Regions from separate parts of the Pseudovibrio sp. Tun.PSC04-5.I4 genome, predicted to be linked through region 4. Evidence: riboswitches for the same ligand, from Rfam matches in the RefSeq annotation. Region 4 holds a riboswitch; each other region holds the start of a gene.
The links. Region 4 has a riboswitch for thiamine pyrophosphate ahead of thiC (phosphomethylpyrimidine synthase ThiC). Riboswitches for the same ligand answer to the same signal wherever they lie in the genome.
Positions count from the first base shown of each region.

Region 1: linked by a shared signal. The riboswitch ahead of BLS62_RS24580 (hydroxyethylthiazole kinase) and the one ahead of thiC (phosphomethylpyrimidine synthase ThiC) in region 4 are both predicted to bind thiamine pyrophosphate.
Region 2: linked by a shared signal. The riboswitch ahead of thiM (hydroxyethylthiazole kinase) and the one ahead of thiC (phosphomethylpyrimidine synthase ThiC) in region 4 are both predicted to bind thiamine pyrophosphate.
Region 3: linked by a shared signal. The riboswitch ahead of BLS62_RS22440 (ABC transporter permease) and the one ahead of thiC (phosphomethylpyrimidine synthase ThiC) in region 4 are both predicted to bind thiamine pyrophosphate.

Region 1 is NZ_FNLB01000006.1:4,167,120-4,174,810, forward strand. It holds gene BLS62_RS24570 (xanthine dehydrogenase family protein molybdopterin-binding subunit) at 295-2,598, shown strand; gene BLS62_RS24575 (Lrp/AsnC ligand binding domain-containing protein) at 2,657-2,893, opposite strand; TPP riboswitch at 3,080-3,189, shown strand; gene BLS62_RS24580 (hydroxyethylthiazole kinase) at 3,233-3,991, shown strand; gene thiD (bifunctional hydroxymethylpyrimidine kinase/phosphomethylpyrimidine kinase) at 3,988-4,791, shown strand; gene BLS62_RS24590 (TRAP transporter substrate-binding protein) at 4,807-5,910, shown strand; gene BLS62_RS24595 (OmpP1/FadL family transporter) at 6,203-7,474, shown strand; gene BLS62_RS24600 (SDR family oxidoreductase) at 7,508-7,691, opposite strand, start outside.
Region 2 is NZ_FNLB01000006.1:2,729,983-2,737,673, reverse strand. It holds gene BLS62_RS18020 (hypothetical protein) at 1-61, opposite strand, end outside; gene thiE (thiamine phosphate synthase) at 141-782, opposite strand; gene thiM (hydroxyethylthiazole kinase) at 766-1,578, opposite strand; TPP riboswitch at 1,651-1,755, opposite strand; gene BLS62_RS18005 (tyrosine recombinase XerC) at 1,815-2,774, opposite strand; gene BLS62_RS18000 (phospholipase D-like domain-containing protein) at 2,856-3,941, opposite strand; gene BLS62_RS17995 (endonuclease) at 4,024-4,758, opposite strand; gene fsa (fructose-6-phosphate aldolase) at 4,991-5,644, opposite strand; gene BLS62_RS17985 (primosomal protein N') at 5,789-7,691, shown strand, end outside.
Region 3 is NZ_FNLB01000006.1:3,679,111-3,686,801, forward strand. It holds gene BLS62_RS22420 (DMT family transporter) at 1-173, opposite strand, end outside; gene BLS62_RS22425 (DMT family transporter) at 277-1,197, opposite strand; gene BLS62_RS22430 (adenylosuccinate synthase) at 1,571-2,863, shown strand; gene BLS62_RS22435 (RodZ family helix-turn-helix domain-containing protein) at 2,901-4,643, shown strand; TPP riboswitch at 4,773-4,878, shown strand; gene BLS62_RS22440 (ABC transporter permease) at 5,021-5,779, shown strand; gene BLS62_RS22445 (ABC transporter substrate-binding protein) at 5,806-6,744, shown strand; gene BLS62_RS22450 (CHASE2 domain-containing protein) at 6,817-7,691, opposite strand, start outside.
Region 4 is NZ_FNLB01000004.1:53,983-61,673, reverse strand. It holds gene BLS62_RS03930 (thiamine phosphate synthase) at 1-150, opposite strand, end outside; gene BLS62_RS03925 (thiazole synthase) at 150-917, opposite strand; gene thiS (sulfur carrier protein ThiS) at 919-1,116, opposite strand; gene BLS62_RS03915 (FAD-dependent oxidoreductase) at 1,085-2,053, opposite strand; gene thiC (phosphomethylpyrimidine synthase ThiC) at 2,050-3,849, opposite strand; TPP riboswitch at 3,966-4,086, opposite strand; gene BLS62_RS03905 (NAD(P)H-dependent flavin oxidoreductase) at 4,251-5,330, opposite strand; gene BLS62_RS03900 (IclR family transcriptional regulator) at 5,708-6,550, shown strand; gene BLS62_RS03895 (methanethiol oxidase) at 6,543-7,691, shown strand, end outside.

The DNA.
Region 1 (7,691 bases), on a different contig from region 4:
GTAAGTTATAAATAACCCCATGTTCCCTGTTTGGTCAATTTCAAAAACACCAATGCGATTGAGAGTTTCGACAGTAAGCGCGAAGACACTGGCAACAATTTACCTTAAAATTACTGGATTACTGCTGTTTTTAAAGCGTATCTGGCCTGCGCCAATTGCCTTAGTTGAGTTGAATTTTGAGTTTAGAAAAGACTTGCAGGTGATGAAATCCGCTGTAGGTTCTCTTGTAATACGTAATTTGCTGTATTTGGGAGATGGCAGTTTTCTGCTGCTCTTCGGCGTTTTGAGGTTTTTATGAATCAGGTTGCGACACCTAAATTTGGAATTGGCGCTCCCGTGCGTCGTAAAGAAGACAATGCCTTTATTACAGGGCAAGGCCATTACACCGACGATATATCCGTTGAGGGTGCGGTACATGCCGTTGTCCTCCGCTCCTCTCTTGCACACGCAAAAATTACATTGAGCGGCGTGGATGATGCGCGATCCATGGAAGGTGTTCACCTCATCCTGACTGCAGCTGATCTGGAGGGAATCAACAAAATCCCTTGTAAAGCAGTGCTTAAGCAGCTGGATGGAACAAGGCACTGGGTTCCCCACCGTGAAGTATTGTGTTCTGACACTGTTCGCTTTGTGGGAGATGCTATCGCCTTTGTGGTGGCCGATAGTATTGACCAAGCGCGTGCTGCGCTTGAAGTGATCGAGGTTGATTACGATGATCTTGATGTAGCTATTGGGTGTGAAGCTGCTCTGGATGAGAACGCTGCTTGTGTGTGGCCGGAACATGGAACAAACAAGGCGTTCCATATTGGCATGGGCAACAAGGACGCCATGGAAGAGGGCTTTGCTCAAGCGCACCATATTACCAAAATCAAGGTCGTCAATAACCGTTTGGTTTCCAACGCCGTTGAGCCTCGTGCCTGTATTGGTGAGTTTGATAATGAAAGCGGACGCTACACTCTGACGACTGGGACGCAGGGTGGTCACGGTATGCGTGACCTCATTACCAAAAATATCCTCGGCATTGATCCCAAAGATTTGCGTGTTGTGACGCCGGATGTGGGTGGTGGTTTTGGCACTAAGATGTTCACTTACCTTGAGTATCCGCTCTGCCTCGTTGCCGCTAAGCGGTTGGGGCGGCCTGTAAAATGGCTGCAGGAGCGCACTGAGCATTTCATGTCTGATGCACAAGGGCGTGACAACGTTTCAGAAGCTGAGCTGGCGCTTGATGCGGATGGCAAGATGATTGGGCTTAAGGTTCATGTCATCGCGGATATGGGAGCTTACTTGCACGAGTTTGGTCCGGGTATTCCTTCTATCGGCATCACGATGACCTCCGGGCTTTATGATATCCCCGGTACTTGGGTTGAAGCGACAGGGGTTTACACCAACACTGTTCCCGTTGATGCGTTCCGTGGTGCTGGTCGTCCAGAAGCTGCGTATGTGCTGGAACGGCTTGTTGATAAAGCTGCGTTTGAGACTGGTGTTGATCCGGCTGAGTTCCGCCGCAAGAGCTTTATCAGTTCTGAAGCTTTGCCTTACACAACGGCGCTGGGCCGGATGTATGATACTGGAGAGTTCGACGTCCATCTGACAAAGGCTTTGGAAACAGTAGGTTATGCTGGTTTTGCTGAGCGTGAAGCAGAAAGCAAAGCGAATGGGCTGTACCGCGGTATTGGTATGGCGACCTATGTTGAAGCCTGTGCGTTTGCTGGCGGCGAGGAAGCAACATTGGAGTTGAACAAAAACGGCTCGGTCACATTGTTGATTGGAACGCAGAGCAATGGGCAGGGTCATGCGACGGCGTATGGTCAGGTTGTTGCCGAGCAACTGGGTTTGCAACTGGATCAGGTGGAGATGGTTCAAGGTGATACGGACCGGGTGAGGACTGGTGGTGGTACTGGCGGGTCGCGTAGTATTCCGCTTGGACTGACCTCTGTGAAAGCTGCCTCTGAAACTTTGGTGCGTAAAATCAAAGAGATAGCCAGTGAGAAGTTAGAGGTTGGTGTTGCTGATCTTGAACTTGAAGATGGGCATGTTCGTGTTGTCGGGACTGATCAGCAGATCAGTCTTGTTGATATTGCCGGATCTTTACCTGAACAGTTGAGTGCAGCTGAGAAGGTGATGCAGGATGAGTGTACATATCCCAACGGAACTCATATCTGTGAGCTGGAAATTGACCCGGAAACCGGTAAGACTGAGATCTTAAAGTATGTAATCGTTGATGATTTCGGTGTGACCGTGAATCCGATGTTACTCGCCGGACAAGTGCATGGCGGAGCTGGGCAAGCGATCTCGCAGGCGTTGTATGAGAACACCGTTTATGACGAAACCGGACAGCTGCTGAGTGCATCCTATATGGACTATCATATTGCGCGTGCTGATAATTTGCCGAGTTTTGACTTCTCGACGAACAATGTTCCGTCGACGACAAATGCGCTGGGCATTAAAGGTGCTGGTGAGGCTGGATCTATTGGAGCAGCGCCTGCTGTGATGAACGCAGTGATGTATGCGCTTCGGAAGAATGCCGGTCTTGATGAGGTGGATATGCCTGCAACACCGGTGAAGGTCTGGAGCGCTCTTCAGCAGGCTCAAGGCTAAGTATTTCGTAAATCAGAAGCAGGCGGATTGATGTTGCTCCGCCTGTTTTCTTTAATATTTAGAATGCCTTAAAGGTGATAATGGTCTTTGTGTCCTGAATGCCTTCAAAGACTTGAACCTTCTCAGCGACGAAGTGGCCGATGTCGTCATCGTCATTGATGTAAAACTTTGCCAGTAGATCATAGTCGCCGGAGGTGGAGTAAATTTCCGAAGCGATTTCCGCATCCGCAATGGCGTTGGCGACCAGATAGGTTTTGCCCAACTGGCACTTAATTTTCACAAAGAACGGAATCATAATAGTGCTATCCTTCTGTCCCGTAAGCTCAATTTTGAGTTTGCGTGGTTTTGTGGGCATTTTGCGGTGAAGTTGCGTATTCTTGCAAGCTTTTGCGTTTTTTAAGAAAGATCTACCCCCAGTTGCTTCAATGAGGTGTCTGCGTGTTTTCTCTTGCAGTTCTGAGTCCGGTTTGCTAGCAAAATAACTCACCAATGGGGGTGCCGGATTTTAAGATGACGGCTGAGAGGCAACTGTGCCAACTCCTAGAACCTGATCCGGATTGTGCCGGCGGAGGGAATTGGGATGATTACCTGTAGTGTCGTTCCCACCGATTTAGGAAGAGGGAGCGCAAGCGAGATGGCTTATAAAACAGAGGACCTATGGCAGGTTTTTGAAACCGTGCGTGAGCGCGGTGTTCGTGTGCATTGCCTTACCAACTCAGTTGCGCAAAATTTTACCGCAAATGTGATGTTGGCCTGTAACATCGTACCGTCTATGACATCCTCCCATGATGAAATCCCGATCTTCACGGCTGGCGTTGATGGCTTGTTGATTAATCTGGGAACACTGGATGGGAAACGCCGGCATGGAATTCGCCTTGCGCTGGATGTGGCTGTAGAGCGTTCCATTCCTGTTGTGCTTGACCCCGTGAAAGTGGACCGTTCTTCCATCCGATTGGAATTTGCGCAGGATATCCTAAAGCAGAACATTTCTATCCTGAAAGCCAATAGCGCTGAGCTTGATAGCCTTAAACTCTGTGTTGGTGCGCAAACATTGGTGGCGCGTACTGGGGTAGAGGATTTTGTTCTTGGTAAGGATGAGGCTTGGCTTGTGCGCAATGGTCATCCGTTTATGGACAAGGTGACGGCTGTTGGCTGTGCACTTGGTGGTGTGCTTGCCGGTTTTGCAGCGGTTGAGCCTGATAAAGAGCTGGCAGTGTTGGCGGGCCTTGCCATTTATGGGGTTTGCGGCGAACTTGCCGCAGCCAATGCGAATGGTCCGGGAAGTTTCGCGCCAGCTTTTATCGATAGCATCTATGGGCTCAATGCTGATCAATTTGGGCAGCATGTGAAGTTGGACATAATTAAGAATAAGAGTGGAGAATTGGCCGGATGAGTGCAATTGCAGTCACGATAGCTGGGTCAGACTCAGGTGGCGGAGCTGGTATTCAGGCAGATTTGAAGACGTTTTCAGCCCTTGGCGTTTATGGCGCCAGCGTGCTGAGCGCCTTAACGGCTCAAAACACCAAGGGCGTAAGCGGTATCCATGATGTGCCGCCGGAGTTTGTTGGTGCGCAGATTGATGCGGTCTTTTCTGACCTTAAGGTAAATGCTGTCAAAATCGGGATGTTGTCTCAACCTGCAGTCATTGATGTGGTTGCCACAAAGCTGACGGAATATGGCGTTAAGCGCGTCGTTCTTGATCCGGTGATGGTGGCGACCTCCGGGGATGTTTTGCTACAAAACTCAGCGATTTCAGTCCTTAAGGACAAGTTGTTTCCATTGGCGGATCTTATTACGCCAAATATGCAGGAAGCGGCTTTGTTGCTGGATCAACCCGTCGCGCACTCCCGAGAAGATATGCTGATGCAGGCGAAAGCTCTGTTGGAGATGGGTGCTAAGGGTGTGTTGTTGAAGGGGGGACATGGGTCGGGCGACACCTGTGACGATCTTTACCTCACACATTTGGCGGAAAAGTGGTATACGGCTCCTCGTTATAATACGCAGAATACACATGGGACAGGATGTACCCTGTCTTCTGCTGTTGCTGCCGGGCTCGCCAAAGGGTTGGAGCTGGGCGCTGCGATTGGCGAGGCGAAAGACTATATTAGTCGTGCGATCAAAGCTGCGGACACGCTGGATATTGGCGAAGGCCATGGGCCTGTGCACCACTTTCATGAATTTTGGTCTAAGTAACAAAGGGCGGTCCTGATGACCAATAAAAAAGAACAATTTCTGACACGCCGTCAAGCTCTAAGCTTTGCTGGTGGGGTTGCCGCAGGCGGTGTTGTATTGGCCGCACCGGCACTGGCGCAAGAGGCTGCTCCTACCATTGAATGGCGCATGGTGACCAGCTGGCCGAAAAATCTACCGGGCCCGGGTATGTCTGCCCAACGCATTTGTGATCGCATCAACCTCATGAGCAATGGCCGTATACGCGTTCGCCTTCATGCCGCTGGTGAGCTTGTTCCTTCGTTTGAAGTGTTTGACGCGGTTTCCAGCAATACGGCTCAGATGGGGCATTCAGCCTCCATGTATTGGGTCGGTAAGATGCCGGGCTCTGCTTTCTTTACCACTGTTCCTTTTGGTATGTTGCCGCATGAGCATACAGCCTGGATTGACCAGATGGGTGGTCAGGACCTTTGGGATGAACTTTACCTCCCCTTTGGCGTTAAACCATTTATGGGTGGGAATACTGGCCCAACTATGGCGGGCTGGTATCGTGATCCGATTGAAACTCTGGATGACTTGAAGGGCAAGAAAGTTCGGATGTCTGGTCTGGGCGGGGAAGTGATGCGCCGTCTTGGTGTGACGCCAGTCAATATTCCTGTTGCGGAGATCTTCACCAGCTTGCAGACCCGTGTGGTTGACGGTGTCGAGTTCCTTGGTCCATGGAGTGACAGCGCTCTTGGGTTCCAAAAGCTCGTTAAAAACTACTACGGTCCGGGCTTCAATAAGCCTAATGGTACAGGTGAAGCTATTGTCAATGCAGTGGCGTTGGCTGGTCTTCCCGTTGAGCTGCAAAGTGTTGTAGAAGAAGCGTGCCGTGTTGAAGCGGATGTGGCACTGGCGGAGGCGAATGCGCAAAACGCACTTGCCCTTGATGTACTGCAGAGTGAACATAACGTGACGGTACGTGAGTTCCCAGAAGAAGTGCTGCAAACGCTGAAAGCAACCTCTGAAGAGGTGCTGGATGTGTACACGCAAAAGGACAAGCCGGCTCGTAAGATCTTTGAGAGTTATCGTGAAGCTCAGCAGGCTTTAGCAAACTGGAGTTCTCTTTCTCTTGGTAAGAATATAGCGGCAAGAAGCTAGTAAATAGTTTGGTGATTTGTATGAAAGGCCCTTTTTTTGGAGGGCCTTTTGTATTTCATAAGGTTTGTCACAGAAAATATTGTATATAAACTGCATTTAATGCTGATGAGTATACTAAAAAATTATCAGTTATTATTGGTAAATGATGAAAATACGAAATTTGTTCTAAAAAATACCAGTGCAACAAGTATTTAATATCTTTAGAAATGTAAGAGAGGGCCGAATCAAAAAGTAACTCGTAGTTTGATCATGGCGCTGCTGTTTGCTGTATTAGAAACAGAAAGTACCGTACATGACCAGAACCATTCCCTTTGCTGTAGCAGCAACTCTTTCAACTATCCTTTTCAGTTCTAGTGCGCTTGCTGGCGCTTTTGCCCTTCGTGAACAGTCCTCTTGGTTTCAGGGAATGTCATTTGCAGGGCATGCGACGGCAACCAAAAGCCTCTCCAGTATGTACTGGAATCCCTCCACTATGACGGCCCATGATGGTGTGCAAAGTGAAACTGTGCAGACTTTTGTGCTGCCGCGAGGAACTATTGACTTGGATAATGCCACTATTGATGTTCTTGGCATTCCTGTGACTGGCGTTCCATATTCTTCCGGTGATGTTGGGGTTAATGCATGGTTGCCATCTGGATACGGTACCTGGAAAGTGAATGACCGGTTGTCCCTAGGCGTTAGTTCAAACGCGCCTTATGGACTTGAGACTAAGCCAGATATTGAATGGGCCGGGCAGGTTTATGCCAGATCGTCTCGCGTGTTTTCTGTGAATGTAACGCCAATGGCTGCGTTTCAGGTGACGGACAAATTTTCGGTCGGAGCAGGACTTCAGCTCGAGTACATTCAGGTGCGCTTAAAGTCTGCGACAGGTGTTCCCCCTATTGCGGCGGCGTCGCCGACAGCTGAGCTGCGTGGAGAAGATTACAATCTTGGCTTTGGGGCGACTGTTGGAGCGCTCTTTGAGCCATGGAAGGGAACCCAGTTGGGCATTGGCTATCGTTCTCCTGTAGAGCATAATCTCAAAGGACGACTTGTTGTTGGAGGGGATGCGCCGACACCAATTCGCGCGAATATAATCATGCCTGAAACTGTGAGTGTTTCCTTCCAGCAAGAGCTCAATACGGAATGGCGTGCCCTCGGATCGTTTGAATGGACGCACTGGTCGCGGTTTGGAACTTTCCCAGTCTTCAATCTAAGCGGTGATGTGGTGACGGAACTTCCGTTCCAGTATAATGATGGCTATTTGATCGCCCTGGGAACCGAGTATGATTTTACCGAGAATATAACAGGTCGTTTCGGATTAGCTTATGAGTGGTCGCCGATTGATGAAGCGAACCGGACACCACGCTTACCAGATTCCAACCGCTTCTGGTTAAGTGCTGGACTGAGTTACTTTTATGAGGATTGGCTTTCTTTCGATTTTGGTTATACGCATATCTTCCCTGAAGCCAGCAACATCAATATCAATCCAGACCATCCGTTTTATGAGGGTATCACGATCCAGGGCCCTGTGAATGACACGAATATTGATATTCTCAGCGCGGCTTTGAGGATTACTTACTAGGTTAGTGATGCCGCGCTGGTGTTAAGCTGTGATTTAAAAAGCGCTTGGGTATAGACCGCCGTCCAGAAGCAAGTTCTGGCCCGTTATATAACCAGCGTGCGCAGAGCACATGAATGCACATGCATTGCCGAACTCATCAGGATGACCAAGGCGTCTTGCTGGTATTTCTTCAGAAGACAATCGCTTGGCTTCTTCCAAGGAAATGCCAGTTTGCTGT
Region 2 (7,691 bases), on a different contig from region 4:
AAGCATAAGGCACAAAACCGCCAAGTAACATGCAAGCTAGTGTTATCTGTCTCAGTGTCATGACTAAAAGCTCCCCGCCTAGTCCTCTCATATATCAATGTAGATAGGCTCAGCGAGGAGTAAATGCGTGTTTTTTCCTATCACCTAAGGTCTTTTGCTGAAGCAATGATAGATCTAAGTTCTTTCGTTGCCTCAGAAACATCTGAAGCCCCACAAATTGCTGAAATCACTGCCACACCATCTGAGCCACTCGCGATAACTTCACCTGCATTGGCAAGGGAGATTCCCCCAATGCCCACAACAGGGAGTTTGGCTTGTTCAGATAGGTGGCAAAAGTTCTGCATTCCAACATCCGCAGCATCGTCCTTGCTGTTTGTTGGGTAGCAAGCGCCAATGCCAAGGTAATCACAGGCTTCAATGTTTGCTGAATCTAACTGACCCTGAGTGCTTACAGATAAACCGAGGAACTTGTCCGGGCCTATCAACTCGCGTACCTTGGTTGCATCCATGTCGTCTTGCCCAACATGTACACCATCCGCATCAACTGCGAGAGCGACGTCAACACGATCATTGATGATCAGCGGCACATTCAGCGGCTTCAGGGCCGCCATCAGCCGTTCTGCCAGCTGGATTTGATCACGCGTGGTGCCGGTCTTATCGCGCAGCTGCACAACAGTGGCCCCGCTTTTGGCAGAAGCAACAGCCACATCAACGGGGTCTTGTCCGGGACAGTCTTGTGGCCCCAGAACCAGATAGACTGAAAGATCAAGCAACGGCTTCATGCATTTTCACTCGCGCTGTCGTTTCAATAATGTCGTTGTTCAATTGGTAAAGGCCGTTAATGATGTCTAGTTGCAAGCTTGCGGGACCAGCCGTTTCCTTCGCCGCAATTTCCCCAACAACACCGAGGTAAACCATTGCGTGAATAGCTGCATCAAAGGGGTCGTCGCAAACTGCTAAAGTCGCGCCTGTGAGCGCCGTAGCCGTGCAACCAAGTCCGGTGACATAAGGCATCATGGCATCGCCGTTTTCAACCTGCGCAGTCCGCTTGCCATCCGTGATGAAATCAATAGGGCCGGAAACAACCACAACAGCACCAGTGTGTTTTGCTAAACTCTTCGCGCTGGCAAGTGCCGCATCGGAACTATCGGTGCTATCAACGCCTTTGCCTCCACTGCCTTGTCCTGCTAACGCCATGATTTCAGAAGCATTCCCGCGAATAACACTAGGCTTGTTCTCAAGCAGCTCAATAGCCAGTTTTGTACGGAAGGTGAGGGCACCAACGGCTACAGGATCCAGCACCCAAGGTCGGCCAGCTTTGTGCGCGGCGGCTGTTGCCAACTTCATAGCTTCTGCTTGAGCAGGGGTGACAGTTCCCACATTCACCACAAGCGCGCCTGCCACGCTCGCTAGCTCTGGTGCTTCTTCAGGTCCATCAACCATGGCAGGGGAAGCGCCCAGTGCAAGTAGGGCATTGGCCGTGGTGTTCGCGACTACAATATTCGTCATATTGTGAACGAGTGGACTGTTTTCACGAATAGCAGAAAGAGTTGCGCAAGCGCTTTCGACAGGACCCATATTTTCCTCGGTCTTGTTAGGCGAAAGAGAGCAATTGTTCCAAGGCTTTGTGCGGCTTTAGGATTACCGAACCAGAACATATTGTGAGTGCTCCCTTCGCTGGCATTATCCAGATCAGGTTCATCGAGTATAATCTCAGCCCCAGCATAGCTGCTGTAGGCACCCCGTTTCACGTCTCAAACCCTAGGGGATCTCCCTCATGAGATCAAGCAGGTGATCGTGCGTGAGCTACACTATCAACGACGAGGATGTGCTTTGTCGTAGGCGTCCAGCAGGCGAGCGCTGTTCACTTCCGTATAGATTTGCGTGGTTGAAAGGCTAGCGTGGCCCAGCAGTTCCTGAATGCTTCGCAAATCTCCGCCCTCAGAAAGCAGATGCGTCGCAAAGGAATGGCGCAGAGCATGAGGTGTTGCTGTATCCGGCAAACCAAGAGCGCCGCGGATCTTCTGCATGGCCAGCTGAATCATCCGTGCATTCAACGGACCACCTCTAACCCCCCGGAATAATGAGGAGTTTGCCGAAAGGTCAAAGGGACATTGCTCTTTGTAGGCGTCGATGGCCTCGACGACGATAGGCAGAACCGGAACGATCCGCTCTTTGTTGCCCTTTCCACGAATGCGAATGGACTTATCGCCACCTTTAGGTGCGGATGCCGGAGTAAGTGAAAGTGCCTCAGAAATACGTAATCCACACCCGTAAAGTATTGTAAACACAGCTGCATTGCGGGTTTCCACCCAAGGCGTGTCCTCAAAGGAAAGGTCACTGCTGACGATCGCCTTGGCTTCCTCAACTGGAATAGGCTTTGGCAAGCTACGTGGAATACGCGGAGTACGCACAGCACTTGCTCCAGCAGCATTTACCTCGCCGCGCTCCTCTAGAAATGAGAGGAAGGAGCGGATGCCAGCCAGTCCGCGCGCCAGTGTTCGTGTCTGTGCTCCATCCCGTCGCCGGGTTGCGAGGAAACCGCGAAAGTCGTTTGGTTTCAAGGACTCAAGGTGTTTTATGGCAACCGGTTCCCCTTCATAACTCGTCATGAATTTGAGGAACTGGCGGATGTCGCGTTCATAGGCTTCCAGTGTTCGTTCGGCCAATCGCCGTTCGGAACCGAGATGATCAATCCAGTCTTCAATCGCTGCTGAGATATCTGGTTTGCAGATGATCAGCAGGTTTTCGCCGCTATCTAAGGAATTTGCCATGCGGAAAGTGTAGGGGTGAATCCTAGCGGAATGGTTACCAAATAATAACCATTCACGTATTTGCGTAGCGCAATTCTGGATTTACGTAACCCGGATCTGCTCACCATGGTCATTGATGATCCGGTCAATCTCCTGCCGGGCCGCCAGCGCAAACCGCTTTTGGTTCTCTGTTGGCACTGTGGAATCTCCCAGAACCACGATATTCTCATCGTTAAATCGGTTTGCAGGTCCCGTGTAGTTGAAGCTTCCGACAATCATGACACTATCGTCAATCACCATAAGCTTATGATGCAGCTTGCCTATTTTGCTCGACCCGCGCACGAAATGGAGATCCGCACCCGCATCAGCAAGCGGACGTGTCGCCGCCCAATCCTGTCCACCTTGCCGCGCGTCTAGTGCTCCGCGCACCTTCCGCCCTGCTTCCATCAACAGCAACATGGCATCATCAATGCCGGAGCTTTTGGAGAAGGTGAAAATGGCGAAGTCCACGCGTTCCTTAGCTTTCGTCATCTGTTTGGTGACTTCCATCTCCGGCGCATGGTCTGGGGCAAAACAAACCTTCACCCGGATGTCGTCAACAATCACTTCCTTGGGTGTATTCTCAGTTTCGCCTTCATCAACGCTGTAACGGCCAAATCTCCCCTTCTTTATCTCACGAAATTCCCGCTCAAAGATCTTCGCGACATCCTCGTTTTTGACAATCAGAAGGTGGTTCAGGTTCCGATGTGTGCCGGTTTCTGTGAAGTTCGTGGAGCCTGTAAGCACAGCCGTTCCATCGCGAATGATAAATTTCTGGTGGAATATCCGTGGGTTAAAATCGGTTCGAACCCAAACCTTAGAGCGCAGCAAAGCTGCATGAAGCTGCCGGTTGATCTCGTTTTCAACACGGGGGTCACTTGTATGCGGATCATCAGCAGGTTCATCCACACTTAAGTAATCCGCCTCGGATACCACGCGCACCCGCACGCCGCGCCGCTTTGCGTTGATAATTGCGTTGGTTATGCGTTTATTGTCAATTTCTTGAATGGCTATGTTGAGAGTGGCCTCCGCAGCATCAATAAACGCGATGATCTCATCTTCAAGATCATCCAGGGGATTGTCTGCAGCAGAACCGAGAACATCTCTCGGTCCCACGAGGAATTTCAAGTTGTCTGTCTCAACGGCCATTGTACCCTCCCACTGTCATGCAATGTTACCGCACAGCATTCATTCTGTCCGTACAGGTTTATGAGGGTGGAAGGGCAGGGGTTTAGAAGCCGACAGAGATCAGTGTATTTGAGTTGCCCTGTATCTCCAGAATACGCGCATCACGAAGTTGCTCTTCTTCCGAGACAGGATCTTCATTCATCCAATCGGTAAACATCTCTACTTCATTATCAGTCAACGGCATGTCGTAAGTGGACTGCATGTAAAAATAGATCCGGGCGATATCCCCGCGGGTCGTAACCATTGGCTCGGCCACTTTATTTTTGCGGTCTATCTCGAAATCGCAAGCGCCGTAGGTTCTTTCTTCGCCGGCAATCACTGCCATGCGGAAATTGGAGCGGTCGCCGTTTAACTCACCAACAGCTGGTACCAGATTGTGCAGGTCCGCTTGCATGCGCTTATAGTCCGGGTCAACTTTCGAGCAGCACCGGCGGCCCTTGTAGCTCTTGCCCTTCTTCGTCACACAGGCCGCATTTCCCTCAGTCCAACAAGCTCTGGGCTTGCCAAAACGGGAGGCTGGTACAATGTGTTCCCATTCAATGCGTTTGCCGCGTTTTGCACTCTTGCGCGGTGTGTATCCGCAGCTCTCAGCATCAACCTGCTTTTTGCTGTTGTAAGTGCAACCGCAATAAAACGTCTCGCGGGAATCTTGTGATGGATAGATGTGTTTTTCCAAAAGACGTTTGGCTTGCGAGAAACTTGTTGGCGTTTGAGCTGAAACGCCGGACGCCCAGATAGCAATGAAAAGGGCAATGGGAAGCAAGAGAAGATTGCGCATGAAGATACTTTCTAGGTCACCATCAGAAACTGGCGGGAGAGGGTTAATAATTCCCTGCCAACACTGTTTGACGCGGTGGATACAAGTTTGTGCCGGATAAGTCTGCCTGAATGAATGGGTGTGAACCTTGCGCACTGTGGTTCGGTTGGGGGGAGAAAAGGCAGGTAAAACAAAAGCGCAGACCCGAAGGTCCGCGCTTGATGTCGTCACATAATGCGAATTTGAAAAGAGCTTAAACGATGCTCTGACCGGTCGCAGCCCAGTCCTTCATGAACACTTCCAGACCTTTTTCGGTCAATGGATGCTTCACGAGGCCTTTAAGGGTCGCTGGTGGAATGGTTGCAACGTCAGCACCGACAAGTGCACAATCTTTAACGTGGTTTGCACTACGGATGGATGCAGCAAGAATTTCGGTGCTGAAGCCATAGTTGTCGTAGATCTGACGGATTTCAGCGATGAGATCCATACCTTCAACATTGATGTCATCCAGACGGCCAATGAAGGGAGAGATGAAAGTTGCGCCAGCTTTAGCAGCCAGAAGTGCCTGGTTTGCAGAGAAGCAAAGGGTCACATTGGTCTGGATGCCTTTTTGGGAAAGAACGCGACAAGCTTTCAAACCTTCAAGGGTCAATGGCAGTTTGATGCAGATGTTGTCTGCAATCGCGCCCAGCTCTTCAGCTTCTTTCAGCATACCGGCGGTGTCGGTTGCAACAACCTCAGCAGAAACCGGTCCATCCACAAGCGCGCAGATTTCTGCGATGACTTCTTTCATTGGACGGCCAGATTTCATGATAAGGGATGGGTTAGTTGTAACACCATCGAGAAGGCCGGTTGCAGCCAGCTCTTTAATTTCGTTGGTGTCAGCTGTATCAACGAAGAATTTCATGCCAAAAAGGCTCCTGATTTCCTAACAGCCTCTCGTTGGGTACTGGGAGGCTTTAGGGGGGTGAATTCTGGTATGTGTTTAGCCCAGAGTGCATGGAAACAACAAGAGCAAAACCCGGTAACGCTCAATAAGGATTGGAGTTTCGTGACACATCAGCAGGAGTTTTTCGCAAACGCCCGATTGAGCGAACCTGAGGTCATTGTACCTGTGCTGGTTCCTGTAGCGGTTGCAAGTGCTTATTCATACAAAGTGCCGGCTGGCATGAATGTCCGACCCGGCTCGATTGTTCGTGTCCCCTTAGGCTCACGAGAAGTGATTGGTGCTGTGTGGGATGGCGAGCCAGATACAGCCGTTAATCCGAAAAAACTTAAAAGCATTCTGCATGTTTACGATTCTCCGCCGATTGCCGATGATTTAAGAAAGTACATTGATTGGGTTGCTGCATGGACACTTGGCGCGCCCGGGATGGTGCTGCGCATGGTCTTGCGTTCAGAAGAGGGGTTGGAACCGGAAGCGCTGCTGTCCGGTGTTCGTTATAGAGAGGGTAAAGAGCCTGATCGCATGACGGCTGCCCGCGAACGCGTACTGGAACATGTACGTAATGGCATGGCTTGGACGCGTCCCGGTTTGGCTGGCGTTGCAGGCGTATCCTCCTCAGTCATTGATGGCTTGAAAAAGCAGGGCGTGTTGGAAGAGGTCATGCTGCCTTCGACGCCTCCACTGCCACATCCTGACCCGACACTGCCCGGCCGAAAGCTGACTGAGCTTCAGCAAGGCGCCGCGAATCAGCTGTGCGAGGGGATCGGCAAAGGCTTCAAAGCCTTCCTGATTGACGGTGTAACCGGCTCCGGTAAGACCGAAGTGTATTTTGAGGCCGTTGCGGAAGCTCTCAAAAACAACGAGCAAGCGCTCGTTCTCATTCCTGAAATCGCGCTCACCAGCCAGTTTTTGGAGCGGTTTGAGCAGCGATTTGGTGTCCGGCCAGCTGAATGGCATTCACAGGTGTCCCCAAAACGGCGTGCACGAACATGGCGCGGAGTCGCAAATGGTGAAGTGAAGGTCGTTGTGGGCGCGCGCTCCGCACTTTTCCTTCCTTTTCACAGGCTCGGTTTGCTGGTTGTGGATGAAGAGCACGATACGGCCTACAAACAGGATGACCGCGTTCCTTATAATGCAAGGGATATGGCGGTTGTTCGAGGACATATCTCCGGATTCCCGGTCGTGCTGGCAAGCGCAACACCATCTGTGGAAAGTCAGGTCAACGCAAAGCTGGGAAGATACCAGCGAATTGTCCTTCCAGAACGGGCAACCGGCGCAGAAATGCCAATAATTAAAGGCATTGATATGCGTTGCGATGGCCCGGAGAGAGGCAAATGGCTCGCGCCAGCCATGGTCAACGAGATCCAGCAAACACTCTCTGACGGCAAGCAAGTGCTGCTCTTTTTGAATCGTAGGGGTTATGCCCCACTCACCCTGTGCAGAACATGCGGCCATAGGTTCCATTGTGAGAATTGCTCAGCTTGGCTTGTTGAACATCGCTTTCGAGGCAAATTATGCTGTCACCATTGCGGCTATTCACAACCTATACCGGATAAATGCCCGGAATGTAGCAAGCCGGATTCGCTTGTCGCATGTGGTCCTGGCGTGGAGCGAATTGCTGAAGATGCCTCAGCGTTATTTCCGGACGCGAAAGTGCTCGTTTTGTCCTCCGACTTACCGGGCGGAACTGAGCGCATCAATCGGGAGATGAAGCTCGTCGAAACTGGCGAAGTTGATATCGTTATCGGAACACAGCTGGTCGCAAAAGGGCATAACTTTCCCTTAATGACCCTTGTTGGGGTGGTTGATGCTGATTTGGGTCTCGCAAACGGCGATCCTAGGGCAGCAGAACGCACCTTCCAGCTCTTGGCTCAAGTGACAGGTCGTGCAGGTCGTATCCATGGAAAAGGCCGCGGTTTGCTTCAAACCTACAACCCGGACCAACCTGTAATCAGGGCTTTGCTCTCTGGAAATCCCGAGGAGTTTTACGCGGCGGAAATCGAGTCGC
Region 3 (7,691 bases), on a different contig from region 4:
AAGATCCCGATAATCGTCAGGATTACTGCGGCGAGTGAAACCCGCATGAATACAAGAACAACCGGTGTGACATGAATAATTGTCAGATTTGTTATTGTGAAGCTGGACCCCCAAAGAAGGGCGCAGGTGAAAAGCATTGCCCAAATTGATAGTGAGGTCTGTTCGGCTTTCATACTATGTCTTTCAATGAAAAATAAAGGGATGACGGTGATCCATCATCCCGTAAGAATACTTACATATTCTGTGTCAGCTCCAAACACGCATTGCAAGTGAACTTTATGAGACCGGCTGCTGCTTGCGTGTTGGTCTGGTCGTCAGGCGACCATCCATCAGGAGGAGCGCGATAACAATTGCCGCCATCCCGGCCCAATGGTTTGCTTCCAGACGTTCACCCAGAAAAATGGTCCCGAGTAGAATTGCGCTGACTGGGATGAGGAAGGTGACCATGGATGTGTTGGTTGCACCTGCCAATTGATAAAGCTTGAAGAAGGCAAGGTAGGCAAGCGCTGTACAGAAGACAGCGAGTGTCCCAACGCTGCCCCAGATGTGAACGGAGACCTGACCCAAGCTTTCTAGGGGTACAGTGAGAATAATGACCGGCAGCAACAGGAGGCTGGATGCTGTGAGCTGCCCTGTGGCAATGGATGCGGGCGCAATACCCTTAAACCGTCTGATATAAAACCCAGCGAATGCGTAGGAAAGAGCGGCGCCCAATACTGCGAGTTGAGGCAGAACAGTCTCTCCACTTCCTGCCAATGCGTCTTGTCCTATCAATATTCCAACGCCTACAACTCCCAATGCTCCCGCGAATATTTTCACGGAGGTGAGCTTTTCATCCTTGGTAAGGACCTGCATGACGAGCATGGTGAAAATTGGTGTGAAAGCGTTGAGGATAGATGCAAGACCGGAGGCAATGTATTGCTGCCCCCAAAAGATCAGCGTGAACGGTACTATATTGTTTATGGAGCCCAGAACCAGAAATCTGAGGGCCCATTTTAAGGAGAGTGGAAATTGGGTTTTAGTCAGCACTACGAAAACCCAAAGTGTAATCGCTGCGATTGTCACGCGGAAGTAGACAAGCGTTATGGGTTGCAGCTCACTGACTGCGATTTTTCCCAGAAAAAACGCACCACCCCACAGCCCCGCTATAAAGATCAGGAGTGACCATGCTGTGAGTGTCATGCGTTGTGAAGCCATAGAATATGCCTGCAATTTTCTGAGTTAAATGAATGAAGGGAACGCCTTAGTGTGCGATGTCCTCATTTGGATGAAGGCAAAGTAGATGGACCTGAGCATGCCAGCCACCCGAAATGCGAGCAATCTGAATGAACTAAATAATGGAGTGAGAACTTCTCTTAAAACAAACAGCATTTATGTCTTTGAATGACTCGTCATTCGCCTTCTTTGAGACTATAAGGGCCTGTAACTATGCCCCGGAATCTGATCCGGGGTTTCTTATGTTGTCTCTCGCGATTTGCATTCTAGCTGGCAAGTCACTTTACGCAGTAAAAGCAAATCGAATGACGGTGTGTTTGAAATACGCCGGCAGCCGCAGGAGGGCTGAAATACCATGGCCAACGTTGTCGTAGTTGGGTCACAATGGGGTGACGAAGGTAAGGGTAAACTTGTTGACTGGCTTTCTGAGCAAGCTGATATAGTTATACGCTTCCAGGGTGGACACAATGCAGGCCACACGCTTGTTATTGACGGCACGAGCTACAAGTTGGCACTGCTGCCATCTGGTGTTGTGCGCGGCAAGCTCTCTGTCATCGGCAATGGTGTTGTGATTGATCCTCATGCACTGGTGGCTGAAATTGCGCGTCTTGGAGCGCAGGGTGTTATAGTCACTCCAGAAATTTTGCGTGTTGCTGACAATGCCACACTTATTTTATCTTTGCACCGCGAGCTTGATGCTCTGCGTGAAGATGCTAGCCCAGTTGGTACCAAAATCGGTACAACAAAGCGTGGCATCGGCCCTGCATATGAGGATAAGGTTGGCCGCCGTGCGATCCGCGTGATGGACCTTGCAAACCTGAGCACGCTGCCTGCGAAGATCGATCGTCTGCTGGTACACCACAACGCAATCCTGCGTGGCCTTGGCCGTGAAGAAATTGCTGCAGAGACGATCTACAATGAGCTGGAAAGCGTTGCAGACCAGATCCTGCCGTTCATGGAAAAAGCCTGGTACATGCTCGACAAAGCTCGCCGTGAAGGTAAGCGTTTGTTGTTTGAGGGTGCTCAGGGTGCTTTGCTCGATAATGACCACGGAACATATCCGTTTGTAACCTCTTCCAATACAGTTGCTGGTCAGGCTGCTGCCGGGAGTGGTCTTGGTCCAAACTCCATCGATTATGTTCTGGGTATCACCAAAGCTTACACCACGCGTGTAGGTGAAGGACCGTTCCCAACTGAACAGCAGAACGAGATTGGTGATTTCCTTGGTACCAAGGGTCATGAATTTGGAACAAACACGGGCCGTCGTCGTCGGTGTGGCTGGTTTGATGCAGTGATTGTCCGCCAAACCATTTGCACCAGTGGAATCACTGGGATTGCATTGACAAAGCTTGACGTTTTGGATGGACTGGATGAAATTAAGATTTGTGTTGGTTATGAGCTAGATGGTGAGCGAATCGATTACCTCCCAGCATCTCAGGGTGCTCAAGCACGGGTTGTTCCAATTTATGAAACCCTGCCTGGTTGGAAAGAGTCGACACGAGGCGCTCGCACTTGGGCTGAATTGCCTGCACAGGCTGTGAAATACGTACGGCATGTTGAAGAGCTTATTGGTGCACCTGTTGCTCTGTTATCAACAAGTCCTGAACGTGATGACACAATTCTGGTTCAAAATCCCTTCCAGGATTAAGTCAGGAAATGAAGCTTTGGGGGCATTGGGCAGTTAAATGGCGGACTACAATTCCGTTCTAAGAAAAGCGGTCTCTGGTTTACAAGAGAACACTGGCTCAGCCAGACGTGCTGTTTATCAACGCGCGCGTAATGCTATTGTAAAGCAGCTTAAAAGCTATGATCCGCCGCTTACGCCCTCCCAAATCACTGAGGAGCAGCTGAAGCTTGAAGAAGCGATCCGCAAGGTCGAAGCGGAAGCTGCTCGTGAGTCACTCGGATTGGGGCGGCCAAAAGCCGCTCCTGCTGCGCCTGCGGGGCAACCTGTTCCGCGTGCGCCGTCTACACGAACACCGCAAGCGGGTCCTTCCGCTCCAGAAACACCAGCATCTGCCGGGCCTAAAGCACCTCCGCATAAAACTGATGTGTTTAAGGAAGCGGTTCGCGCTGCTCAAGATCTTGGCAATGCTGCACATCAGGCCAATCAAATTGCCCGCGATCAGCTGCCGGGAGCTTCCAAAGCGCGCCGTGAACCAGAGCTTGATGGTATGGGTGATAGCGGGACACGTGAGCCTGCTTCCTCGCTTCCGACCAAGGGGTCTGTAAAAACAAATGCGGAAGAGCGTGCCTGGGTTCCAGGTGAAGCACGCCGCACAAAGTTGGAAACACGCTCTAAGTCGGCTCCTGAAATTGAGGAGCCTGCGAAGGTTGCGCCAAAGGCTGGCCGCAAACCTGCCTCCTCTCGCAAGCCTGTTGTTGCGCAACGTGTTGGCGATGCGATTGAGCAGGAAGAAGGCTTGAAGCCTTCTAACACACGCCGTTTTGTGAGCATGATTATTGTCTTACTTCTCATTCTCGGCGCAGCTGCTGGCGTTTACAGTCAGCGTGATCTGATTTTATCAACATTGTTGCCTGTTGAAGGTGCTGATAGTTCTGAGACGATTGGCACGCCAATCGATGAGAATGAACCTCTTCGTGTTGAGCCTGAACGGTCTCCAAAAAAGAATACAGAACGCCTGTTGGAACCGGAAGATGGGGCCATGGTCTCGCCTGATGCGACGCGCGTGACAACGACGCGAATTACGCGAAATTCCTCGAGCGCGACGCCAGCTGAACCTGCAAGCGGCACGTCTCCGGCCAAAGTTGTTGGCACGCGTGAAACAGCTGTTCCAGTTGCGCAAGTATTGCCGGTGAAAGAGCCTGAGCAACAGAACGCGGCCGTAAAAACCAATTCGGTGCCTCGGGCTGAGACGATTACAACTCAGGCCACCGTTTCTCCTGTTGCCCAGCAGAGCATCCTTTATGAGGAAGCTTTGACGCAAGGGGCGTCCGGGTCAGCATCGCGCGGCAATGTGGTCTGGTCTTTGGAAGACTCTGATGGCGCTTCTATGATTAAGGCTGTCGCGTCACTGCCTTCCCGCAATTTATCTGTCGAGATGACGCTGAAGCCGAACAACGACAAATCTTTGCCAGCAAGTCACCTTTTGGAGTTGAACTTCATGTTCCCGGAAGGGTTTGACGGCAAGGGCGTTGAAAAGGTTCCGGGCCTGATCATGAAGAAAACTGAATCTGAAGCTGGTGATCCATTGGATGGGGCAGCAGTTAAAGTCTCGGATACACTGTTCTGGATCGCTCTTTCCGACAGTGAAGAGGAAAAAACGAAGAATTTGAAGCGGCTTATGGAGCGTGAGTGGATTGATGTTCCATTGCTTTACAACAGTGGTCGTCGTGCAATGCTTACCTTTGAAAAAGGTGTGAGCGGCAACAAAGTTATCGCACAGGCAATTCAGAGCTGGAAGTAACCTGATTTCAGCAATTTAGACAAATTTTGAAAGGCCCTTCCTTGTTTTGAGGTGGGGTCTTTTCCATTGCAGTTGTCCCCCGGGTTTGAAAATCTCCTTGCAAACTTTCGTAGAAACGCGCATGTTCCTCGCTATTCCGAGGGGTGCTTTTCTTTGAAAAGCTGAGATTGCCATGAGCTAACCCTTTGAACCTGATCCGGGTAATTCCGGCGAAGGGACGGGACCTGAGCCATTATTCCCGGATCTCCATGTTTGCAAGTTGCTGACCTAGGAGATCCTATGTTTAAAAATTCCATGAGAGCCATAAAGAGCTCCGCTGTTTTGAAAGCGTCCCGAGCTTTCAATTGGGCCTTAATCCCTTCTTGTGAGGGGGTGGAATGCTGAAGCGAGTTCTTAAACGTGTTTCCCGGACAGTATTCGGGTTGTTGGTTTTTGTTGTGCTGTGGGATGTAGTGGTTCGGATTTGGGAGATCCCTCCGTTTCTATTGCCGCCTCCGGCTGCGGTTTACATCGCCTTTCTCAACCAAGGTGCTTTTTTGCTGCATCATGCAAGCATCACGGCTTATGAAACACTTCTGGGTTTCATTTTTGGCGTGAGTGCAGGGGCGTCTTTGGCTCTGTTGCTGAGTATGTCGCACAAAGCGCGTCAGTTTTTGTTACCTCCTATTACAGCCACTCAATCTCTTCCTGTGTTTGCGATCGCACCCTTGCTGGTGTTGTGGTTTGGCTTTGGCCTCGCCTCAAAGGTCGTGATGGCGGTTCTTGTCATCTTCTTTTCTGTGACCTCGACGTTTTATGACGGGTTGCGGCGAACAGATTTTGCTCTGCTGGATCTTGGGAAACTGCACCGGCTTAACCGGTGGCAAACACTCCGTTTTATTCGTATTCCAGCCGCGTTACCTTCGCTGGCCTCTGGTATGCGGATTGCAGCGGTGTTTGCGCCAATTGGTGCGGTGGTTGGTGAATGGGTTGGTGCAAAAGGTGGATTGGCTTTCATCATGCTGCAGGCAAATGCGCGGATGCAGACGGCGACGATGTTTGCAGCGCTGATTTTGCTTGCGGTGATGGTTTTGGGCCTTCGGGCCATTGTTGAATTTGCCACTTCTCGGATGATCTACTGGCAAAAAGAGATTTAGATCTCAGAGTATGAGGACGTATGTCTATGAAAAAACTGGGTATGTTGTTTGGGGCAGCGCTGCTTGCCAGTACGCTTCAGGTACAGGCTTCTGATAAGCTGACTGTGTTGTTGGATTGGTTTGCGAACGCCGACCACGCGCCAATTATCGTTGCGCAGGCACGTGGTTTCTTTGAAAAAGAAGGCCTTGATGTTGAGCTGATTGAGCCAGCTGATCCTTCTATGCCACCAAAGCTTGTTGCAGCAGGACAGGGCGATATTGCCGTCTCCTATCAGCAGACGCTTCACCCGCAAATCGATGCGGGTCTGCCTTTGGTGCGTATCGGGACACTGGTTGCCACGCCGCTTAACACTCTGATTGTTCTGGAAAATGGGCCGATCAAGACATTGGCTGACCTTAAAGGCAAGCGTATTGGTTATTCTACCTCCGGCTTTGAAAGTGCGATGTTGGGCAAGATGCTGTCCAGCGCTGGCGTTTCGATTGATGATGTTGAGCTGATCAATGTGAACTTCTCTCTGTCTCCTGCTTTGATGGCTGGCCAGGTTGATGCGGTGATTGGCGGCTACCGTAACTTTGAGCTGAACCAGATGGAAATTGAAGGCGCGAAAGGCCGTGCGTTCTACCCGGAAGAGAATGGCGTGCCGGTTTATGATGAGCTGATTTATGTGGCTCACAAAGACAAACTGGATGATCCACGCCTGAAGAAATTCATCAATGCGATTGAAGCGGCAACCGTTTACCTGCTCAACAACCCTGATGACTCATGGAAAGGCTTCCTTGAGGTTTACCCAAATCTTGATGATGAGCTGAACAAGCGAGCATGGGCCGATACTTTGCCACGCTTCGCAAGCCGCCCAGCTGCCATGGACAATGGTCGTTATGAGCGTTTTGCGAACTTCTTGCTGGAGCAGGGGTTGATTAAAACAGCTCCCCCTGTTGAGACCTACGCAGTTGAATTGCGCTAAGGCTTCTAAGTCTAAACTAAATATTGAGCCTCCGAGTTTCGGGGGCTCTTTTTATTTGTAGGCTAAATGCCGTTACTGCGCTGCATCCTTGAGTGTTTCATTGAGCGATAGGTCACTCAGGATGTGTTTCTCAAAGGCTGCGTAAATTGGTGCGTGGCTTTCATCAGCAAGGGATTTGCATTCATCCAGCAGCGTAAGCGCTTTTTTCCGGTCTGCTTCCTCGAATAAAGCATGAGCCATATTGCAATGAATGTTCTTGAGTTTCAGGAAAGCCTCAGAAAAAGCCATGGATGGATCTCCGAGAAGTGCAAAGGCGCGGATCTGATAGTGCCCGATCTTCACCGGCACTGTTTCCAGTGTTGCCAGTTCTTGCATATGACCGCGTGTGGTCTCGCAAATAAGCAGATTGTGACCAGCTGCTGCGCAATGACGGGACAACTCTTCGGCCAAATCAACACAGCGACCTAAAGGTGCGTAACGGAAATGCCTTCTTGTGCCAGTTTCACCAAGGGCTGCTTGTCCAGTCGAAATGCCAATATCCAGGGTAACTTCGTGGGCCTTCATGTTTTTCTGGGAAAAGTGGAACCGGTCTTTGAGATTGAACCGTGTCATCTGCTTTTGCATTTCTATAGCCGTACGGCAGGCATGGGATGCATGGAACGGATCATCCATTGGTGCATTCCAATAAGCGCTTAACCCAGATGTCGCGAGCAGGTTCAGCGTTCCATCATGGCTGTGGACCTCATCTAAATGAGCTGTTTGGAAGGTGTTGGAGAAGCTTGCGAGGTCATGAGGAGCCAAACCCTCATAATATCGGTTAAAGCGGCGTATGCGCGTTGTAAGGCAGGTTATTTCACGCTGATTACCTTCAAGCGGGAACTCTTCAGACTGGACAAGCAGCTTTTGCATGAGTTTGGGCGATAAAATCCCAACGAAACGCTCCTTGG
Region 4 (7,691 bases):
ATGCGCGCACAGTTCCCTTGCGAGTTTTACCTGCCGATGCACTTCTTTTTCTGGTTCGTCTTTAATACGCAGCTGAACCAGCTTTACTCCATGTGGAACAAGGCGCTCAATCCAGTCTACATGTCCGACAATGAGATAAAATCGTTCCATTACAACAACTCCGCCATGCCGAGAACAGGTGTTGAAGGAACTGCCATATCACGGCGTTCCATCGGATCAGCGTTATAGCCCGCACGGCCAGCCTCGACAGCGAGTGCCATTGCCCGCGCCATCTCGGTTGGGTCTCCGGCTTTAGCAACTGCCGTGTTGAGGAGGATTGCATCCACACCCAACTCCATGGCCAGTGTTGCATCAGAAGGTCGACCAATCCCGGCATCTACGATGAGAGGGATATCCGGAAAGTAGGCTCGCATGGTGCGCAATGCATCAGGGTTGCGCAGTCCTTGGCCAGAGCCAATAGGCGCGCCCCAAGGCATAAGTAGTTCGCATCCTGCTTCCACTAGCTTTTCTCCAACAACCAAATCATCCGTGGTGTAGGGGAACACTTTGAAACCATCCGCGTTCAGAATTCGCGCCGCTTCAACCAATCCAAAGACGTCTGGCTGCAAGGTGTCAGAGTTTCCAATGACCTCTAGCTTAATCCAGTCAGTCTCAAACAATTCCCTCGCCATGTGTGCCGTTGTTACTGCCTCCTGCACAGAATGACAGCCAGCTGTGTTGGGTAAGATTTTGCAGCCAGTGTTTTTGAACAGATCCCAAAAGCCAGCACCAGACCCATCTGCTGTCTCTCTCCGTAAGGATACCGTGATGATGTCGGTTCCACTGGATTTGATCGCGGCACTCAAAATGACCGGGGATGGATACTGGGCAGTGCCAAGCAGCAGGCGTGAGTTTATTTCCTCTCCGTAGATGATCATATCAACCACCCTGCATTGGTGCGAGGACTTCCAGCCGATCACCCTCTGACAGGGTGGTTTCTGCATGTTGTTCCCTCGGTACAAAACAACCATTGAGGGCGGTTGCAATTGCTGTGCTGATGAAGTCCAGCTCTTCCAGAGCTTTGGCCAGCGTGCAGCCGCTTACATCACGCTGTTCTGCGTTCACGATGATTTTCATCTGTTCTCTCCGAAAGAAGTCTTTGGGCTGCTTGTTGCGCCATAGCGGGTGCGAGCAAAAAGCCGTGTCGGTAAAGCCCATTGAGATAAAGCGTGCCGTCTTGCTCGATAAGGCGAGGTAAGTTGTTTGGAAAAGCGGGCCGCAAACCAGCCCCGATTTCCACCACGCTAGCCTCTGCAAAGGCTGGATGAAGGGTAAAAGCAGCGCTCATTAGCTCAGAAAGCGAACGCAGGGTTGGTGCTCTGTTGGATGAACTTTCCACCATCGTTCCGCCGATCATGAAGTGGTTGTCTGAACGTGGAACAAGATAAAGAGGCATACGAGGATGGAGCAAACGCAAGGTGCGCGTAATCTCAACCTCCGGGCAATGAAGAACAGCCATCTCCCCCCGCACAGGTCGCAGGGCAGATAGAGCAGCTGCTGTGCCTGTACAGTTCAAATCCACATTGGCTGGAGCATGGGAGCCGTAGATAATCTCTACTCCCATGCTCTGAACTTTGCTGGTTAGATCAACAAGCGCTTTGCGAGGGTCCAAATGAGCCTCATCTTGAAAAAAGAGTCCCTTTTGAAATCGTCCTTTCAGAGCAGGTTCCAGCTTTCCAATACTTTCGCCGTCCACCTCCTGAAAATTGGAAGTGCGACGGGCAAATCGTGTCAACTCAGCACGGTCGCGAGGCGGGGAAACAACAAGTGTTCCCCGGCGGATGACGGGAGTAACCTTCGCCCACCAGTCCACTGCAGTTACTCCAAGGGTCACAACGTCTTCTTCAGAACTTTCGCGCTCGCAATAGGGAGCTAGCATTCCCCCGGCAAACCGGGCAACGCTGTTTTCACCGGGGCCTTCTCCAAGCTCATATACCCTTACGCCTCTGCCCCGTTTGGCAAGCTCATAGGCTGAGGCAAGACCTGCAAGGCCTGCACCTGCGATTGTGATCATTCACTTGGCTCCAGAACGGGCATGTAAAGTTCGCCGTCATCGCGGAATTTCGCGGCCATAGCTTCCATGCCTTCTTTCTGCGCTTCCGCACGAATATCGTGAGAAATCCGCATGGAACAGAACTTAGGTCCGCACATTGAGCAAAAATGCGCAACTTTGTGAGCGTCCTTTGGCAAGGTTTGGTCATGAAATTCACGTGCTGTATCCGGGTCCAGTGAAAGGTTGAACTGGTCTTCCCAACGGAACTCAAACCGTGCACGGGAAAGAGCATCATCACGCCGCTGTGCCCCCGGCAAACCTTTGGCAAGATCGGCTGCATGGGCAGCAATCTTGTAGGTTATGACACCGGTTTTTACGTCATCACGATCAGGCAGACCTAAATGCTCTTTTGGGGTGACATAGCAAAGCATGGCACAGCCGAACCAGCCAATCATGGCTGCACCTATTCCCGAGGTGATGTGATCATAACCCGGTGCAATATCGGTGGTGAGAGGTCCAAGCGTATAGAATGGAGCTTCGTGGCAGCATTCCAGCTGCTTATCCATATTTTCTTTAATTTTGTGCATGGCCACATGGCCCGGCCCTTCAATCATCACCTGACAGTCTTTGGCCCAAGCAATCTTAGTTAGCTCACCAAGTGTTTCAAGTTCTGCAAACTGCGCTTCGTCGTTTGCATCTGCAATGGAACCGGGGCGCAGGCCATCTCCAAGAGAAAAGCTCACATCGTATTGACGGCAAATATCGCAGATCTCATCAAAGCGCTCATAAAGAAAGCTCTCCTTGTGATGATGCAGGCACCACTTGGCCATGATGGATCCACCGCGTGAGACAATACCGGTCACTCGATTGACCGTCATTGGAACCATATGCAAGCGAACGCCGGCATGGATCGTGAAGTAATCGACGCCCTGTTCCGCTTGTTCAATCAGTGTGTCACGGAAGACTTCCCAGGTTAGATCTTCTGCTATGCCGTTGACCTTCTCCAGCGCCTGATAAAGCGGCACCGTACCAATTGGAACGGGGCTGTTGCGGATGATCCATTCTCTAGTGTTATGGATGTTACGTCCGGTAGATAGGTCCATCACAGTGTCCGCACCCCAGCGGATTGCCCAGACCATCTTGTCAACTTCCTCTTCCATAGAGGAGGTTACGGCTGACGTGCCCATGTTTGCATTGATCTTTACGAGGAAGTTTCGGCCAATGATCATTGGCTCGCTCTCTGGATGGTTGATGTTAGCAGGAATAATCGCTCGGCCAGCAGCAACCTCACTGCGTACAAACTCGGCGGTAACATAGTCTGGAATGTTTGCCCCCCAGTCATTGCCTGACCGCTCTTCAGCAACGGATTCTCGCATCTGGTTTTCACGAATGGAGATGAATTCCATTTCTGGGGTGATTAGGCCTGCACGTGCATAAGCAAGCTGGGTAACAGCTTTATCACCCTTCCCGCGAAGAGGGATTGGTTTAACCGGAAACTCCGGAGTCAAACGATCGCCTTGAACAAAGCCGTTGTCTGCTGGCTTGATATCGCGCCCTACATACACCTCTGTATCATTGCGCGCTTCAATCCACTGGCGCCTTAACGGAGTTAGCCCCTGACAGATACCTGTTCGAACCTTAGGGTCTGTGTAGGGACCTGAGCTGTCATAAACCGGAAGTGGTGGTTCGCCAGCTGTTGGGTGAACCGAAATCTCACGCATTGGAACGCGGATATCTGGGTGCAAAGATCCTTCTACGTAGATTTTGCGGGAAGCAGGCAAACCGCCTTTTGTAATTTGGGGATTTGGGATGTTCATTGTGGTGCTCCTCAAGTCAACAACTCGAAAAAGACACCAGATGAATTTTGGCTGGGAAACAGACAGGAATACCCTGCTTGCTGGATTGCGCCGTTACAAAAGAAAATCCCGGTGGGATGCACACAATCCTCGCTTCCTACGCCAGTATCAACTGGGTCAGGTTCAAAGGGTCGCGTCGCCGAGCTTTCGCTCCGTCAGCCTCTCAGTCTCCTAAGTGAGACTCCCCTGCATGCGTTTTAGCTAGAACGATTATGAACAACTGTCAAGGCAACCTTATTGAGACGGTGCCGTCACATTAACCTGAAGACGAGTCCAAAATCCCGCACTGAACACATTTTAGAGGGCTATCAACTTAACCTGAAATTGGCCGCGCGTATTTGGCTGCTCTGTTGATTGATCGTTCAGGCGTCCACCATTGATTTCAGCCGTTGCACCGCATCATTCGCTAATTTCTGAGTGAGCGCGTGTGCCCCAATTTCAATAGACAACGCTCCAGCCTGTCCGGCCCAAAGTGAACTAAAATCAGTACTACCTTTGGTTTCAGCGCCCGCTTTTAACGGCGCAAGGGCATCTCCGGCTCTTGGGAAAGCTGGAGCTATGTCGGACACTGGTCCATTCTCACGCATCATCCGATTCATAATTCCGCGGGCTGGCCTACCTGAAAATACGTTGGTTATCGCTGTATTATCGACACTGGTTGTTTTTAGCGCTGCTCGATGCAGATCAGAAATGAGCGATTCCGGTGTGAGGAGATAAGCCGTGCCGATTTGAACTGCAGTTGCACCGAGTAAAAAAGCAGCAGCCACACCTCGACCATCGGCGATGCCGCCCGTTGCAATAACCGGCACATTAACCGCATCAACAGTCTGCGGGACTAGAGCAAAGGTGCTTGTTTGAGTGGCAATATCATCAGTTAAAAACATGCTACGGTGCCCGCCGGCTTCGTAGCCTTGGGCGATAATAGCATCACAGCCCTTAGCCTCCAGAAAGCAGGCTTCTTTAACCGTTGTTGCGCAACCTAGAATAACAGCACCACTCGCTTTGACACGATCAAGCAAAGCTTCGCTTGGTACACCGAAATGAAAGCTGACAATTTCAGGCTTGAGATCTTCGACGACCTCGCACATTGCTTCATTGAAGGGAAGGCGATCTACGGCGGTAGCAGCTGCGTTGTGATCTAATCCCAATTCCTCATAGTAAGGCAAAAGGTGCTGCTTCCAGGTGTTCACACGCAGGGGATCAGGTGTCGGGGGGATATGGCAAAAGAAATTAACGTTTAAAGGTTTGTCGGTCTGCTCTCGAAAGGCCTCGATCTCGGCACGCATCTTGTCGATGCCGAGCATGGCGCAAGGAAGTGAACCTAAACCACCAGCTTTGGCCACGGCAACAGCCATCTTAGAATCGCTTGCCGCCGCCATCGGCGCTTGAATGATCGGCAGCTCAATGCCCAAAAGATCGAGTAGTTTAGAGTTGAGTCGCATGAAAATTTCTCCCTATGCTATGGCGTGTTATGAACTTGACACTCTCTCACCTCGTCAACTTCGTTGTTTTTCGAAGGAGCTGCGTTTTCGTTGCGCTCTGGTTTCGCTCGTAATGTATTCTGCAATTCCAGAATTAATTACTGAGCGAAAAGACATAGAACGGCTCCTCCATCCAAGAACGAGGTGAAATATTAACCTGCCATTTTCCTTGCCGCAACGAGGCGTTTGATTGATGTTTGCAGAACCTGCGAGCACTCAGTGACGCATATTCGCAGGACATAAGCCGCAAAAACCCACTTTCACTCTGTCAAATCTTACGGGTTGCCGGGTAATCTTTTCTCAGAATACGCTTCAAACGTCCGTAATGTGAGAATCTCATGCAGGAACGTTTGATACAGCTGCTGGAATCTGTTGCTGGAGCCGCCAAGCCGGTCAGTGCGAACGACCTTGCGCAGATGACCAAGCTGCCCAGAGCAACGATCTATCGGAATCTGTCGTCCCTGCTCCACTGCGGTTTTCTGGATGAGGTAGAGGACTGTAAACGGTATGTTCTGGGTATCCGGTTCATCAAAATTGCCCTCACCGGAAAATCAGAGTCTCATGTGATCAAAGCTGTCTCTGCTATGATCCACCGGATTGTGATTGAACTTGGGGAGACGGCTTTTCTGGCACGATATCGTGGTGGCCGGGTGGTCCTGATTCATATTGAGCCTCCCAGCAATCCATCAATATCTTATATTTATCCAGGCCTTGGGATTAGACCTGCTCACGCATGCTCCTCTGCCAAAGCAATTGCTGCTTTTATATTGCCCGAGCTGCGTGATGAACTGCTGGAAACCGAGCGTGTTCAGTTTACGCAAGACACTCTTATTGAGGCCTCTGACATCGCAGCAGAGCTTCAAAACGTACGGCGTGATGGATATGCGCTTTGTGATGGCGAGATTGATGACGGTGTCACCAGCGTTGCAGTGCCCATCATGGTTGGCCGCCTTGGGGCGCTCTTCAGCATGGGTGTTGTTGGCCCTACAAACCGTATAAAGCCGCGGCTTCACACACATATTTTGCCTGTGCTCAAAGAAGAAAACATACGCGCATCAGCTGCCATTCAGCACTGCTCAATTGTTGATGCCGAAAGAGCAAATTCAGACGCTCTTTCCGGTGAGTTGGAGGTAATTCGAAATACTCATTTATTAATTTCTATGGGAAGATCTTATGAATAGAAGAGAATTTGGTGCGCTGGTTGTTGCCGCTGCGGCTGCGGCCGGACCGTTTAGAGCTTTTGCAGATGAAACCTGTCAATCGCCATATATGCCCAAGATTACAGGGCAGGAAGAATTCGTTTATGTCTGGACATTAGGCGTTGAGGGAATGGGGGATGAGCAAGACAAGCTTGTTACCATTGATCTACGGCCTGAATCCCCCATGCGTGGTCAGGTGATCAACAGTCTTTCTGTCGGCGGTCGGAATGAGGCGCATCACGGGGGGTTTTCCGCTGACCGGCGTTATTTCTGGACGGGAGGTCTTGATACCAACCGTATTTTCATTTTCGATGTGCATAGCGACCCATCAAAGCCATCTCTGCACAAAACCATTGAGACTTTCGTCAAGGATTCTGGGGGCGTTGTTGGTCCTCACACTTTCTTTGCCCTTCCCGGCAGCATGATGATCACCGGGCTTTCCAATGATGATGATCATGGTGGGCGATCAGCACTGGTTGAATACAACGATGCCGGCGACTACGTGGCGACTTACTGGATGCCAACCACTAACGATATGCAGGGTGCCGTAGCTGTGGGGGATGCTGTTGCAGACGGCTACGGTTATGACATTCGCGCGCTCATTCGCAAGAACATCATGTTGACCTCATCCTTTACCGGCTGGTCGAACTACATGATGGATTTTGGCCAGATGCTGCAAGATACTGACGCGATGAAACAGTTTGGCAACACGATCGTTCAATGGGATTTGCATACTCGTCAACCGCGCAAGGTCTTCAATGTACCGGGAGCTCCGCTGGAGATCCGCTTCCCATGGGGACCGAACGCAAACTACGCATTCTCCACCACTGCGCTCACTTCCAAACTCTGGTTGATTTATGAGGACGACAGCGGAGAATGGCAGGCCAAAGATGTAGCCGATATCGGCAACCCCGCAGACATTCCGCTTCCGGTCGATATCTCCATTGCGGCTGATGATCAAACGCTTTGGGTCAACAGCTTCATGGATGGCAAGACACGGCTCTTTGATGTTTCCGATCCGCATAACCCCTCCCAAATTTACGAGAAAACCATTGACCGTCAGGTCAACATGGTCAGCCAGAGTTGGGATGGGAAACGGGTCTACTTCAGCTCCTCCTTGCTT